Regions from separate parts of the Cytobacillus gottheilii genome, predicted to be linked through region 1. Evidence: riboswitches for the same ligand, from Rfam matches in the RefSeq annotation. Region 1 holds a riboswitch; each other region holds the start of a gene.

Region 1 (4,292 bases):
ACGCCTTTGTCCATAAATACAACACGGTCAGAGACTTCTCTCGCAAATTCCATTTCATGTGTAACGATTAACATGGTTAAGCCTGTTCCAGCGAGCTCTTTCATAATTTTTAATACTTCGCCAACCATTTCTGGATCTAACGCAGAAGTCGGTTCATCGAAAAGCATTACATCGGGTTCCATTGAAAGGGCACGAGCGATAGCAACACGCTGCTTTTGACCGCCTGATAAATGGCGAGGCTTAGCATTAATGTAATTTTCCATCCCTACAACCCGCAAGTATTTGCGTGCAATTTGTTCCGCTTCTTCCTTTGAACGCTTTAATACTTTTATTTGTCCGACCATACAGTTATTTAATACATCATGATTATTGAACAAGTTAAATTGCTGAAACACCATCCCCAGCTTTCGGCGGTATTGGTGGATATCATGACGGTCGTCCAAAATATTTTCTCCATTATAAATAATCTGGCCGCCGCTTGGTTTTTCAAGTAAGTTTACACAGCGCAACAGTGTTGATTTCCCCGAGCCTGAAGAGCCGATAATTGTAACAACTTCACCTTTTTCCACAGAAAAATGAATATCCTTTAAAACCTCATGCGAACCAAATGATTTGCTTAAGCGCTGGATTTCAATGATTGTTTCCATATATGTTCCTCCTCTCAGTCAAAAAATTACATCCCTTTATTGGCTTTCTTTTTCATATCTTCTGCTGTTTCAATATGCAAGTTATTGCCGATCACAGTGTAGTTATCCGGCCCCTCGAGTTTGCGTTCGAAGTAGCGCAGGATGAGAGTAATCGCAAATGTCATAATAAAGTAAATAATACACGCGACAAAGAATGATTCAAAATAGCGGAAATTATTGCCCGCCACCGTTTTCGTCTGGAAAAATAATTCTGTCACAGAAATAACACTTAATACAGCCGTGTCTTTAATATTAATAATGAATTGGTTCCCTGTTGCCGGCAAAATATTGCGGATTACTTGCGGCATAACTACATGAATCATGGTCTGCACATGATTCATGCCGATCGCCTGTGCCGCTTCATATTGGCCTTTATCAACCGAGATGATGCCTCCACGCACGATTTCAGCCATATAAGCACCTGTATTAATCCCTACTACCACGATACCTGCAATAATCGGGTTCATATGAAAATTAAAGGCAAGTGCAGATCCATAAAAAATGACCATTGCCTGTACAATCATTGGCGTGCCGCGGAAAAATTCGATATAAATGGTTAAAATGGCATTGATCAGTTTAAGCAGATTCTTTTTTATTCCTTTTTCAGGAGCAGGTATTGTTCGAACTACACCTGCCAGCAAACCAATGAGCGATCCAATAATTGTTCCTGTTAAAGCGATGACTAATGTCCAACCAGCTCCGCGCAAAAACATCGGCCAGTTTGACTGTATGATTTGTATCATCCAATCGAGACTCATGGTGATCCTCCTTTTTTAATGAATATGTCAAAAAAGAAGCCGGCTACATGTCATGTCATGCAGCCGGCCGTGCAGCGGTATTAGTTTGCTGCTGGCTGATTTTTAATCGCCTCATCCATAATTTCTACACGTTCTTCTTCAGAGATACCCGCTAAGATTTCATTGATCTTTTCAGTTAGCTCGCTGTCTTTTGCAACACCTACAGCAATAGCTGTATCGTCCTCAGATGTTTCAAAGCCTTCTGTAAATTCAACCATTGCAAAGTTTTCATTTGCAGAAGAAGCACTCACACCTTCAGGACGTTCGGAAACGTAGCCGTCAATTACGCCAGATTCTAGCGCAACACGCATAGCAGGGAAGTTGTCCATTGCCGGCTGCTGTTCAACACCATCAATTTGTTCAATAACTGAGTAATGGAACGTATTCAGTTGAGCCGTTACTTTTGCACCGCTGAAATCTTGAATAGAAGTGGCATTTTCATAGTCTCCGCCTTTTTTCACTACCATGACAAGGTCGGATTTATAATAGTTGTCTGAGAAATCAATTGTTTGCTTTCTTTCCTCAGTTGGTGACATCCCTGCGATAATCGCATCAATTTTATCAGAAGTTAAGGCAGGTACAAGACCATCCCACTCTGTTTTAACAATCACTAGCTCTTTCCCTAAGCCTTCAGCGATTTTTTTCGCAATTTCCACATCATAGCCGCCTGCAAATTCAGCGTTTCCATCAATTTTTACACCGCCATTTGCATCATCCATTTGTGTCCAGTTAAAAGGTGCATAACCTGCTTCAAGACCTACACGGAATACATCTTTCTCAGCATCAGAATCTGAGCCTGAACCCGCAGAACCCTCATCTGAGCTAGTCCCGCACCCTGCTAAAAGCAATACTGCCGCAAGTGCCAATACACTTAAAAACGATAATTTTTTTCTCATATTTTTCTGCCCCCATTTTTTCTTTTAATAAAAAACAAAAAAGACCTGAGATGAACTCAGGTCTTTGTATACATAGATAGCCTAAATCCTCCACTTTTCCCTTAAAGAGATAGCACACCTCGAGTAAACCGGGAAGTTTACCGAGACAGTCCTGCAGCTCTTAACTGCAGACCCAGCATCCAATACTTGAGCATATTGCACACTTCGGCGGGATTTCCTTCTTTTTAGCATCATCGCTGCTCACGCTCAACTAAAAACTAATAAATACCGCACCTCTACCTCACCGAAAAGTGAGGTTTATTCAATTTTCATATAATCATAGGCTACAATAAAACATATAGTTCTGTCAACCTAGTAAAAACTGACAGCTTTTGGTTAGTTATTCTGAAATAATTTCTAGCTTTTCTCTAATAGAAGTTCTTGGCTTTGCTTCCGGCACATGTTCAGCATATCCGATCATTAATGTGCCAACGATCTTTTCACCTGGCTGCACACCCACCTTTTCACGGAAAACCGGATTGTAAATCCAGTCATTTGTGCGCCAGATCATTCCGATCCCTCTTGCCCATGCTGCAAGCTGGAAGTTTTGAATAAATGCTGAAACGGCCCCGTAATCCTCGTCCCATGTTTTTTGACGAGGATCCTCAGGCATAATGACGACTAGATGTATGGGAATAGAACGGAAATACGCTGCTTTTTTTGCTGCCTTTTCTGCCGCTTCCTCTCCAGTGCCCTGAGTTGCTTTAAAAGCTTCTATATATTTTTCTTTTCCTTCCCCGCTATATAAAAGAAAACGCCATGGCTCAGTCATTTTGTGGTTTGGCGCCCATTTTGCTACCTCAAGCAAGTCAATGATTTCCTCAAGAGCTACTGACTTCTCCTGAAACTTCTTAATGGAGCGTCTTCCTTTAATCAATTCATCAATACTTTGCTGCATTTCTCCTCATCCTCTCTCATTATTCCCCTCTTCTTATAAGCGTAATTTAAATTGGTCTTTTAGGCAATTTAAGCGTCCATGGAGTGTGTTACTGAGATTTATTTATCTATGACTGTACTATCTGCTATGAGCTTACTTATTCAAGTCCGACCTGCTTGGCATTCCTGCCTGGGCACCAAGTTTTGTTACAGAAAGACCTGCTGCTTTAACGGCAAATTGGCAGGATTCTTTTAAAGGCAAGCCCTCAGAAAGGGCAACTGCTAAAGCACCAATAAATGTATCCCCTGCTCCTGTTGTATCAATTGCATCCACTTTTAATGCAGGTATCGAGACTCTTTCTCCTTGATCAAAATACTCCGCACCGTCTTTTCCTTTCGTGATAACCAGCTTTGAGAGAAGAGCTTCTTTGTTTGTAAATGCCGAAAACAGCTTGTTAGCCTCCGCTTCATTTGGCGTGATATAGGTAATTTTATCAATCCAATTTTCTGGTATGTCATGATAAGGAGCAGGATTGACGATCACATTTACATGACCTTCAGCAGCTATTTCTAGTGCTCTTTCTACCGATTCAAGCGGTATTTCAAACTGAAGCAGCAGCCAGCTGCTCTTTAATATCTCTTCTCTATGCGACTCAACCATTTCTGGTGTAATTCTCTTATTCGCTCCAGGCACGACTATAATTTTATTATCGTTATTCCAAACTGTAATACTGGCGATCCCCGTTTTTTCATTCTTTAGACTGCGAATATGCTCAATATTAATCTGATGGCCTTTTAAATGGTTTATATATTGCTCACCAAATAAATCGTCTCCCACACAGCCAATCATTTTTACCGGCGCCCCCAGTTTTGCTGCCGCAACCGCCTGATTAGCCCCCTTTCCTCCTGGCACTGTAAGAAAGTTTTCTCCCAGAACTGTTTCGCCTAATGCAGGCTCTCTGTTTGTAATTGTAACAAGATCCATATTCATACTGCCG
Region 2 (4,292 bases), 1.0 Mb from region 1:
TGCTGTACTAAAAACAATCCAACCGGAATAACACCAAGCAATGAATGCAATCTGCGATAAAAAAACTCTCGATTCCCCGCCATAAAATATCCCCCCTGTTTTGTAACGTGATGCTCAGGATCTATTCATATCCTAACATCAGTAAAAAATGAAAATTTATATCTTACAATTATGTGACAAGTCCATTTTACTCTCAACAGAAAAGAGCGTCAAGAAAACGGATACACAAATTGTTCAATATTAATAAAATTTTATAAATATATTGAAATTGAAAAAACACGTTCACACTTGAATTATCATTCATTTTTTTCAAAAGATGAAATATATTAAAATAGCATTATTTTCCCTTATCAAATATATGCTTTTTTCATGTATCTTTGACTAAAAGGGTTCTAAATTGTATATAATAGTCTCATAGAAAGAGGGGAGATTATTGACTGATCAAACACCAGAGCAAAAACCGTTAACCGTTCATGATGAAACTGTGCCAGCATTTGGGTATGAATTAATTCGTGAAGTGCTGCTTAAGGATTTACTGGGCAAAGAAGCTCCCGGTATTTTATATTGGGCAGGAAAAAGATTGGCACGAAAATACCCATTGGCTTCGATAGATGAAATGATTTCTTTTTTCTCCAGCGCAGGCTGGGGCAATCTAATGCTCTTGAACGAATCAAAAAATGAGATGGACTTAGAATTATCAAGCGCAATCATTAGCGCTCGCTGTAAAAACGATGAAGATTGTGCCTTTCAGCTTGAAGCGGGTTTTATTGCTGAACAGATCGAACAGCAAAAAGGGTACATATGTGAAGCGTTCGAACATCCTAAGAAAAGAAAAGGAAAAGTTCTTTTTACTGTTAAGTGGGATAAAAAGGATACAATCTAAGTTTTCTATAATTTGCGATACAATACTGAATTATGAGGAAAAGAAGAAGCTCTCGAATAAAAGAAGCTTCTTCTTTTTTAGTGTTATTCTTATGCTTTCACTGAATTGGCAGATAGCTGAAATGCATCATGAAGCACTTCAACGGCAGGAAGCATTTTCACTTGTTCTACGACTGCTGAAACTTTAATCTCAGATGTGCTGACCATTTTGACTAAAATTTCGTTCTGCGCAAGCACATCAAACATTTCTGCTGCTACCCCTGGATTTGAGATCATGCCTGAACCTACGATTGAAACTTTTGCTAAGCCAGATTCCCATTCGATTCGATCATATAGAAGCTGATCACGATTTCTCTCAAGCACCTTAACAGTCTCTGTTAAATCTTCATTTTTAATGGAGAAAGACAGCGAAGAAGTTTCGCCTTCCGTCATACTCTGAATAATGATATCCACATTGATATGATCATTGGCTAGTGCTGAGAAAATGGTAGATAATCCGCCAAGGCTGCTTGGAAGCCCTATGACAGATACTCTTGTGATTTCATCTTCAAACGCAACTCCGCGTACAACTAAATTTTGCTCCATTTTAACTTCCTCCTCAATCGTTGTTCCTTGTTCTTTTTCCATGCTAGATCTTACTTCTAAAGAAACTCCGTAGTTTTTCGCGAATTCAACCGCTCTTGGGTGCAGAACTCCGGCTCCTAAATTGGCAAGTTCCAGCATTTCATCATAAGAAACGGATAGAAGCTTGCGGGCATTCTTTATGTAACGGGGATCTGTTGTAAATACCCCAGTCACGTCTGTATAAATATCACATTTATCAGCTTTTAGCGCTGCTGCAAGTGCAACGGCTGTTGTATCAGAACCGCCCCTTCCCAGAGTAGTGATTTCTCCCTCTGAGGTAGCGCCTTGAAAGCCGGCCACAATCACAATTTTGCCTTGCTGAATTTCCTTTTCAATTTTATCACTATCAATATTTAAGATTCTTGCATTTCCATGAATTTCCTCTGTTTCAACACCTGCTTGCCAGCCTGTCATTGAAACGGCCGGATGACCTTTAGAAATTAAAGCCATGCTTAACAGCGAGATCGTCACTTGTTCCCCTGTTGTTAAGAGCATATCCATTTCTCTTTTACTGGGGGAGGACGTAATTTCTTTTGCCATGCCAACAAGCTGATCTGTTGTCTTTCCCATCGCTGAGACCACAACGACAACATCGTTACCCCTATTTTTTTCTTCAATGACCCGGTTTGCAGCATTTTGAATTTTATCGACGCTGCCGACCGAAGTTCCCCCAAACTTTTGCACAATTAAACCCATTTGAATACCCTTCCTTCCGACTATGATGATTTCCCTTTGCCATTTTGTTTTGTCTCAATAAGAAGAATGATTTTTGTATCTTTCTCTTTTTTGCAGTTTTGTATGAAAAATCGCTAGTTAATCGATTCCCGATTTCTTCTGTAAACATGCAGACAAAACAAAAAAGCAATGAGAATTATCTCATTGCTGTGTAGTCAAACGTATACAAAAAATACGTGCACACAGTGAGATAGCTCTCCAAGACTACTGTCTTGACAATCCGGCATTTATTCAATGCAAGACCAGCATGGCGAGTGATGAGTCTCCCCCTGCTTCGGCAAACATTCCCTTTCACAGCAAATCGTCGGAGCTCATTCTCCTCAAAGCTGTTACTGATGAAGCTTGCACCTCTACCTTCACTTTACGCTAAGAAAAGCGAAGCGCCTTGCTAAGCCCCGATAAGCATAAACCGAGCTGGCTAGAAGATTGTCTTTAACCCTCTGGACAGATCGGCTTAGACCCAAGATGGGCTAAGCATTGCAGCTAGTCACTGTTCTAAGTCTATAAATTTATACTTTCAGAAAGTATAAAAAAGTGAGTGAATATGAAAGTTGGTCCAAGTATAGCATATTGTCTATATGATGACAACGCTATTCACTTAGTTTCTTTACGAGTTCTTCTGCTACATTAGCAGGAATTCCTAATTGGCGGAAGTCATCTGCAGAAGCTTCCTTCATTTTTTTAACTGAACCAAAGGTCTTTAACAGTTGCTTTTTGCGCTTTTCACCGATCCCAGCAATGTCATCGAGCATAGATTGGAATGTACCTTTTCCTCTTAACTGGCGATGGAACGTGATGGCAAAGCGATGGACCTCATCCTGAATTCGCTGCAGCAAATAAAATTCCTGGCTATTGCGTGCAAGCGCAACGATTTCCAGCGGATTCCCAAATAACAGCTGCGACGTTCGGTGTTTTTCATCTTTTACGAGTCCTGCCAGCGGCAAATCAAGACCCAGCTCATTTTCAAGAACATCTCTGACCGCTTCAACATGACCCTTTCCTCCATCAATAATAAGCAGATCCGGTAGAGGCAGCTCTTCTTTTAACACTCGAGTATACCTTCTGCGAACCGCCTCACGCATGGATTCATAATCATCCGGGCCTTGAACGGTTTTAATTTTATATTTACGGTACTCCCGTTTCGCCGGTTTTCCGTCAATAAAAACGATCATTGCAGATACTGGATCTGCACCTTGAATGTTTGAGTTGTCAAATGCTTCAATCCGATGCGGCGTATAAATTCCAAGCTGTTCGCCCAAACTCTCCACTGCCTTAATCGTCCGGTCTTCATCCCGCTCAATGAGAGAAAACTTTTCCTGCAGCGCGATTTTGGCATTTTTATAAGCTAATGAAACCAAATCTTTCTTTTGTCCCCGCTGCGGATTTAATACTTTTACACCAAGAAGCTTTTCTGCCATCTCGCCATTAACAGAAGATGGTGCTAAAATTTCCTTCGGCTTAAAATGATTTGCTTTCATGTAAAATTGACCGAGAAACGTAAGGATTTCTTCCTCAGGCTCGTTATGAATGGGAAACATGGAGACATCCCTTTCAATCAGCTTGCCTTGGCGGATAAAAAAGACTTGTACACACATCCAGCCTTTATCAACAGCATAACCAAAGACATCACGATCAGTGAAGTCAGTCGTTGTCATTTTTTGCTTTTCCATCGTTGCATCAATATGAGCGATTTTGTCTCTATACTCTTTTGCACGCTCAAAATCAAGGTCTTCAGCCGCAGCCGCCATTTTTTCTGTAAGTTCTTTCTTTATATCTTTATAACCGCCATTTAAAAAACGGGTAATTTCCTCTGTCATTGTCCGATATTGCTGCTGATCCACTTCCTTCACACATGGAGCCAGGCATTGTCCTAAATGATAATACAGGCATACGCGGTCAGGTAAGGTAGCACATTTCCGAAGCGGATAAATGCGATCGAGCAGCTTTTTTGTTTCGTTTGCAGCATGAACATTTGGATATGGACCAAAATATTTGCCTTTGTCTTTTTTCACTTTTCTCGTCGTAATAAGACGCGGATGTCTTTCAGCAGT
Region 3 (4,292 bases), 610 kb from region 1:
TTGTTCGTTTTCATGGTCGTAATGTCCATGGCTGGCAAAAGAAAAATCATGACAATTGGCGTGAGGTACGTTATTTGTATAACTATAATAAAGAAGAGCTTGCACAATGGGCTGAGTATATTCGAACACTAGAACAGAAGTGTGAGCAAATTTATGTATTGTTTAATAATAACTCCGGCGGAGACGCTGCTGACAATGCTAAGCAGTTCATTGATATGCTTGGCATTGAATATAGCTGCTTAGCACCAAGGCAGCTCGATTTATTTTAGTGGCTGATAAGTAGGTTTTCATAAGAGATTTCCCAGGTTCTACACTTTTTTTCTTGTACCATCATATGGTGTAAGGAAAGGAGTGGGGCAAGATATGATGAATTTAAGTCCTATAGAGATTGATGGCCATACATTCTTAAGTGTATCGGTGGAACTTCCTAAAACAAATCTACTTGTAGTTACAAATGATAAAGGATATATCATGTGCGGAGCATTAGATGTGGCACTTCTAAATGAAAAGCTAAAAGATCGAAAAGTGATTGCAGGAAGAGCTGTTGGTGTAAAAACGATAGAACAATTAATTGAAGCGCCGCTTGAATCTGTCACATTTGAAGCTGAAACACTTGGAATTAAGAAAGGCATGACAGGCAGAGACGCTCTTTTAAAAATGATATAAATAATATTTAGAAGCTGAGATTGCTATATGCAGTCTCAGCTTTTTTAGCAGGCTATATACTGATAATTAAGAATCAATCTCCATGTGAAGAGAAAAACAGATAATTTATAAATTTTCTTTTGCTAGCTGCTGGAGGAATGATAATATATGATTAAGACTAAATTCCTGCTTTGAAATGCTCAAACTTGAATAATATGGGCAAACATGTAAAATATTGATGATAAAAGCGAAAAGTAGAATTAGAATGGATAACTTATAGATGAAAAAGAGGTTTTTTCATGAGATTAGTGTCAACAAAATCTGCCAAAATTGGCAGTGTACTAGGGAAATCCATATATAATGATAAAGGCAAAATCCTTTTAAATAGAGGAGTAAAGCTTGACGGAAGAATGTTATCCAGGCTGCAGAAAATGGGGATTACATATATATATGTAGTAGACGAGAGAATGAAGGATATTGTTTATAAATCCACATTGCCGGAAAAATTGCGCCGAGAAGCAATTCTTATGATTGAAGATACGTTTCGGCAATCAGCAAATGACCAGAATTTAGATAAATCCTTCGTTATAGATAAGGCGTCAAAAAGTTTCTCCAAGCTGATCAGCACGCTCTTGGATGAGATAAAAGGAGATCAAAACCTCATTTCAATAATGTCTGACGTGTATACATATGATCATTATATTTTCTCTCATTCTTTAAATGTTACACTTTATTCCTTAGCGATTGGTTTACAGCTTAACTTCTCCCAAAAGGATTTAGAACTGCTGGGTATGGGGGCGATATTGCATGATGTTGGGAAAATGCAGATACCTGAGAACATACTGTTAAAGCCCGGCAGATTAACGGAGGAAGAGTTTCTTCAAATCAAGAAGCATGCTGAAGCAGGGTTCGACTTATTACGTGGAGTACATAGTGTCTCATTAATCGTGGCTCATTGCGCCTATCAGCATCATGAGCGTTTGAATGGAAGCGGATATCCACGAGGTATTTCTGGAGAAGACATCCATCCCTTTGCCAAAATTATCGCTGTCGCAGATGTGTTTGATGCCGTCACATCTAATCGTATTTATCGTCAAGCTATGCTTCCGCATGAAGGTATGGAAATCTTATATGCAGGGTCTGGCACATTATTCGATGCAAAACTGATTGAAAGCTTTCGGCAATCTGTTGCTTTATATCCAGTCGGGATGACTGTTGAGTTAAACGATGGAAGAAAAGGTGTTGTGATTCATCAAAATGTAGGAATGTGCGATCGCCCTATTGTGCGGATTCTTGAAGAGAGCGGTTTAAGGGTTGAGGCCTATGAACTAGATTTAAAGCAAGACTTATCAATCATGATAAGCGGCTGTGATACAACATGGCAGAACTAATGTTTATAGAGGAAAAGACCTCCATTGTAGAATGTTTATTATTTTGATATAATTATTCTAATTGAATATGAACCTTATCATATCCGATGGGGTAGAGGTGCAATATTCATTAGTAAGCTGTTTGAGGATGACAACAAGGAGAGCAGCTGAAAGGGAATACTGCCGAAGTGGATAGCTGATGTCAGCGGCTATCTCGCTGGGGTTACCTTTAAGAGAGGTAACACTGTCATTGCAAGATTTGAAAAGTCTTTGCAGTCTTTATTGCATTCTTTTCGTTGACCCTTGCAATGGGGAGCTACAGATCGTAATGGAGAAGAATAGATTATCAAGAGTGATGATAGAGATTCTCTGCCATTGCTCTTTTTATTTTGAGCTCTTTTGCTATGCCTCTGCCGAAATGATTTCTGGGAGGGTTAAATATAATGGAAAATACAATATTTTCTCTGCTTCCGCCGCTTGTTGCAATACTTCTTGTTATTTTAACGAGAAAAGTGCTGCTTTCGCTAGGAGTAGGGATTCTTACAGCATCAATTATACTTGCTGAAATGGACTTTCTTGAAGCTGGATCTATACTATGGGAAACCGTAAAAGGAATTTTTATTGATGGTGGAAGCATTAATACGTGGAATATGTATATTATTTTATTCCTACTGATATTAGGGGTTATTACAGCGTTCATCTCTATATCGGGAGGAAGCAGGGCCTTTGGCGAATGGGCAATGAAACGGGTAAAAACCCGGGCAGGTGCACAGGTGATCGGTGCCATATTAGGCGTGATTATCTTTATTGATGATTATTTTAATGCGCTTGCAGTTGGTCAGATTTCACGGCCGATTACTGATCGTCAAAAGGTATCAAGAGCCAAGCTTGCTTATTTAATTGATTCGACATCTGCTCCTGTCTGTGTTGTATCACCTGTTTCAAGCTGGGGTGCCTATATTATTGCTTTAATCGGTACCATTCTTGCATCTCATAATTTAACGGACTATACAGCCTTTTCGGTATTTTTGCAGATGATTCCTATGAATTTATATGTGTGGACAACGCTGGCCATCGTTTTTATCGTTGCGATCAAAGGATTTGAGATCGGGCCAATGAAAAAGCATGAAATTCGGGCTGTAAGAGATAATCAGGTAATGGACCCTGAGAAGCCTGCACCTGGAAAATTAGAGGAAGATTTACCTGTTAGTACAAAAGGAACAGTCGGCGACTTAGTCTGGCCAATTATCGCATTAGTGGCAGGTACAGTGGGGGCGATGATCTGGACTGGTTATCAGGCTGTAACGGGTAATGCGACCATTTTAACGATTTTTGAAAATACAGATGTCTCAAAATCCCTTGTTCTCGGTGGCGTCATTGGATTAATTGTTACATTGCTGTTCTTTACAAGACAAGTTACCGTGAAAAAAGGGATTGAAGGCTCTGTTGTTTTCAAAGGGATTTGGAGCGGAATTAAATCGATGCTCCCGGCAATCTATATTCTTCTATTTGCCTGGGCGATTGTTGATTTAATTGGACAGCTGGAAACAGGTGCCTACCTGGCTGGACTTGTTGAGAATTCAAATATGGAGATATCCTTTTTGCCCTTCCTTCTATTTATCATCGCGGGAGTAATGGCGTTCAGCACAGGAACTTCATGGGGATCTTTTGGAATATTACTCCCGATTGCAGGTGATATTGCTGCAGCAACAGATATAAACCTGCTGCTGCCTGCAATGGCAGCTGTACTAGCTGGAGCCGTTTTTGGCGATCATTGTTCTCCTATATCAGATACAACGATTCTTTCGTCAACAGGAGCAGGATGCAATCATATCGACCATGTTCTTACACAGCTTCCATATGCCCTTATATCAGCAGCAATATCGGGTGTCGGTTTCCTGATCCTTGGTTTTACAGACAGTACGATCTTAAGTGTGGCCGCCATTGCTCTATTACTGATTGTATTTACCTTTGTCGGTACTCGAAAATTCAAGTTAGACATGGAACAGATGAAATAATGATGATAAAGAGTCTTCTCGTCAATAGCGGGAGGGCTTTTCTTTTTTTATTGTATTTTTAAAACTTTCTGAAATATACAGAAAGAAATTCTCTTACATGCATACATATAGATTGAGAGGAGGAGGGACTGGGACTGCCGGAAATACGAGAAGATGAACGTAATTGCTTTTCTAGTAACGAAAAATAAATAAATATTATGTCCCAAATAATGTTTTGACAGTAGTAGTAAAAGTATATATACTAAATTTATATTAAATT

What was found. Region 1 has a riboswitch for lysine ahead of J1899_RS21525 (transporter substrate-binding domain-containing protein). Riboswitches for the same ligand answer to the same signal wherever they lie in the genome.
Region 2: it holds a riboswitch for lysine, as region 1 does, so the genes downstream of both, J1899_RS16510 (aspartate kinase) here and J1899_RS21525 (transporter substrate-binding domain-containing protein) in region 1, are expected to answer to the same signal.
Region 3: it holds a riboswitch for lysine, as region 1 does, so the genes downstream of both, J1899_RS18795 (Na+/H+ antiporter NhaC family protein) here and J1899_RS21525 (transporter substrate-binding domain-containing protein) in region 1, are expected to answer to the same signal.

Annotation. Positions count from the first base shown of each region.
Region 1 is NZ_CP071709.1:4,369,089-4,373,380, forward strand. Features, by position in the region: gene J1899_RS21515 (amino acid ABC transporter ATP-binding protein) at 1-647, opposite strand, end outside; gene J1899_RS21520 (amino acid ABC transporter permease) at 674-1,444, opposite strand; gene J1899_RS21525 (transporter substrate-binding domain-containing protein) at 1,525-2,379, opposite strand; lysine riboswitch at 2,482-2,665, opposite strand; gene J1899_RS21530 (nitroreductase family protein) at 2,759-3,316, opposite strand; gene rbsK (ribokinase) at 3,449-4,292, opposite strand, start outside.
Region 2 is NZ_CP071709.1:3,331,766-3,336,057, forward strand. Features, by position in the region: gene J1899_RS16500 (succinate dehydrogenase cytochrome b558 subunit) at 1-83, opposite strand, end outside; gene J1899_RS16505 (YslB family protein) at 434-883, shown strand; gene J1899_RS16510 (aspartate kinase) at 973-2,202, opposite strand; lysine riboswitch at 2,425-2,602, opposite strand; gene uvrC (excinuclease ABC subunit UvrC) at 2,832-4,292, opposite strand, start outside.
Region 3 is NZ_CP071709.1:3,762,828-3,767,119, reverse strand. Features, by position in the region: gene J1899_RS18810 (DUF72 domain-containing protein) at 1-269, shown strand, start outside; gene J1899_RS18805 (YunC family protein) at 364-666, shown strand; gene J1899_RS18800 (HD-GYP domain-containing protein) at 945-2,036, shown strand; lysine riboswitch at 2,121-2,342, shown strand; gene J1899_RS18795 (Na+/H+ antiporter NhaC family protein) at 2,459-4,033, shown strand.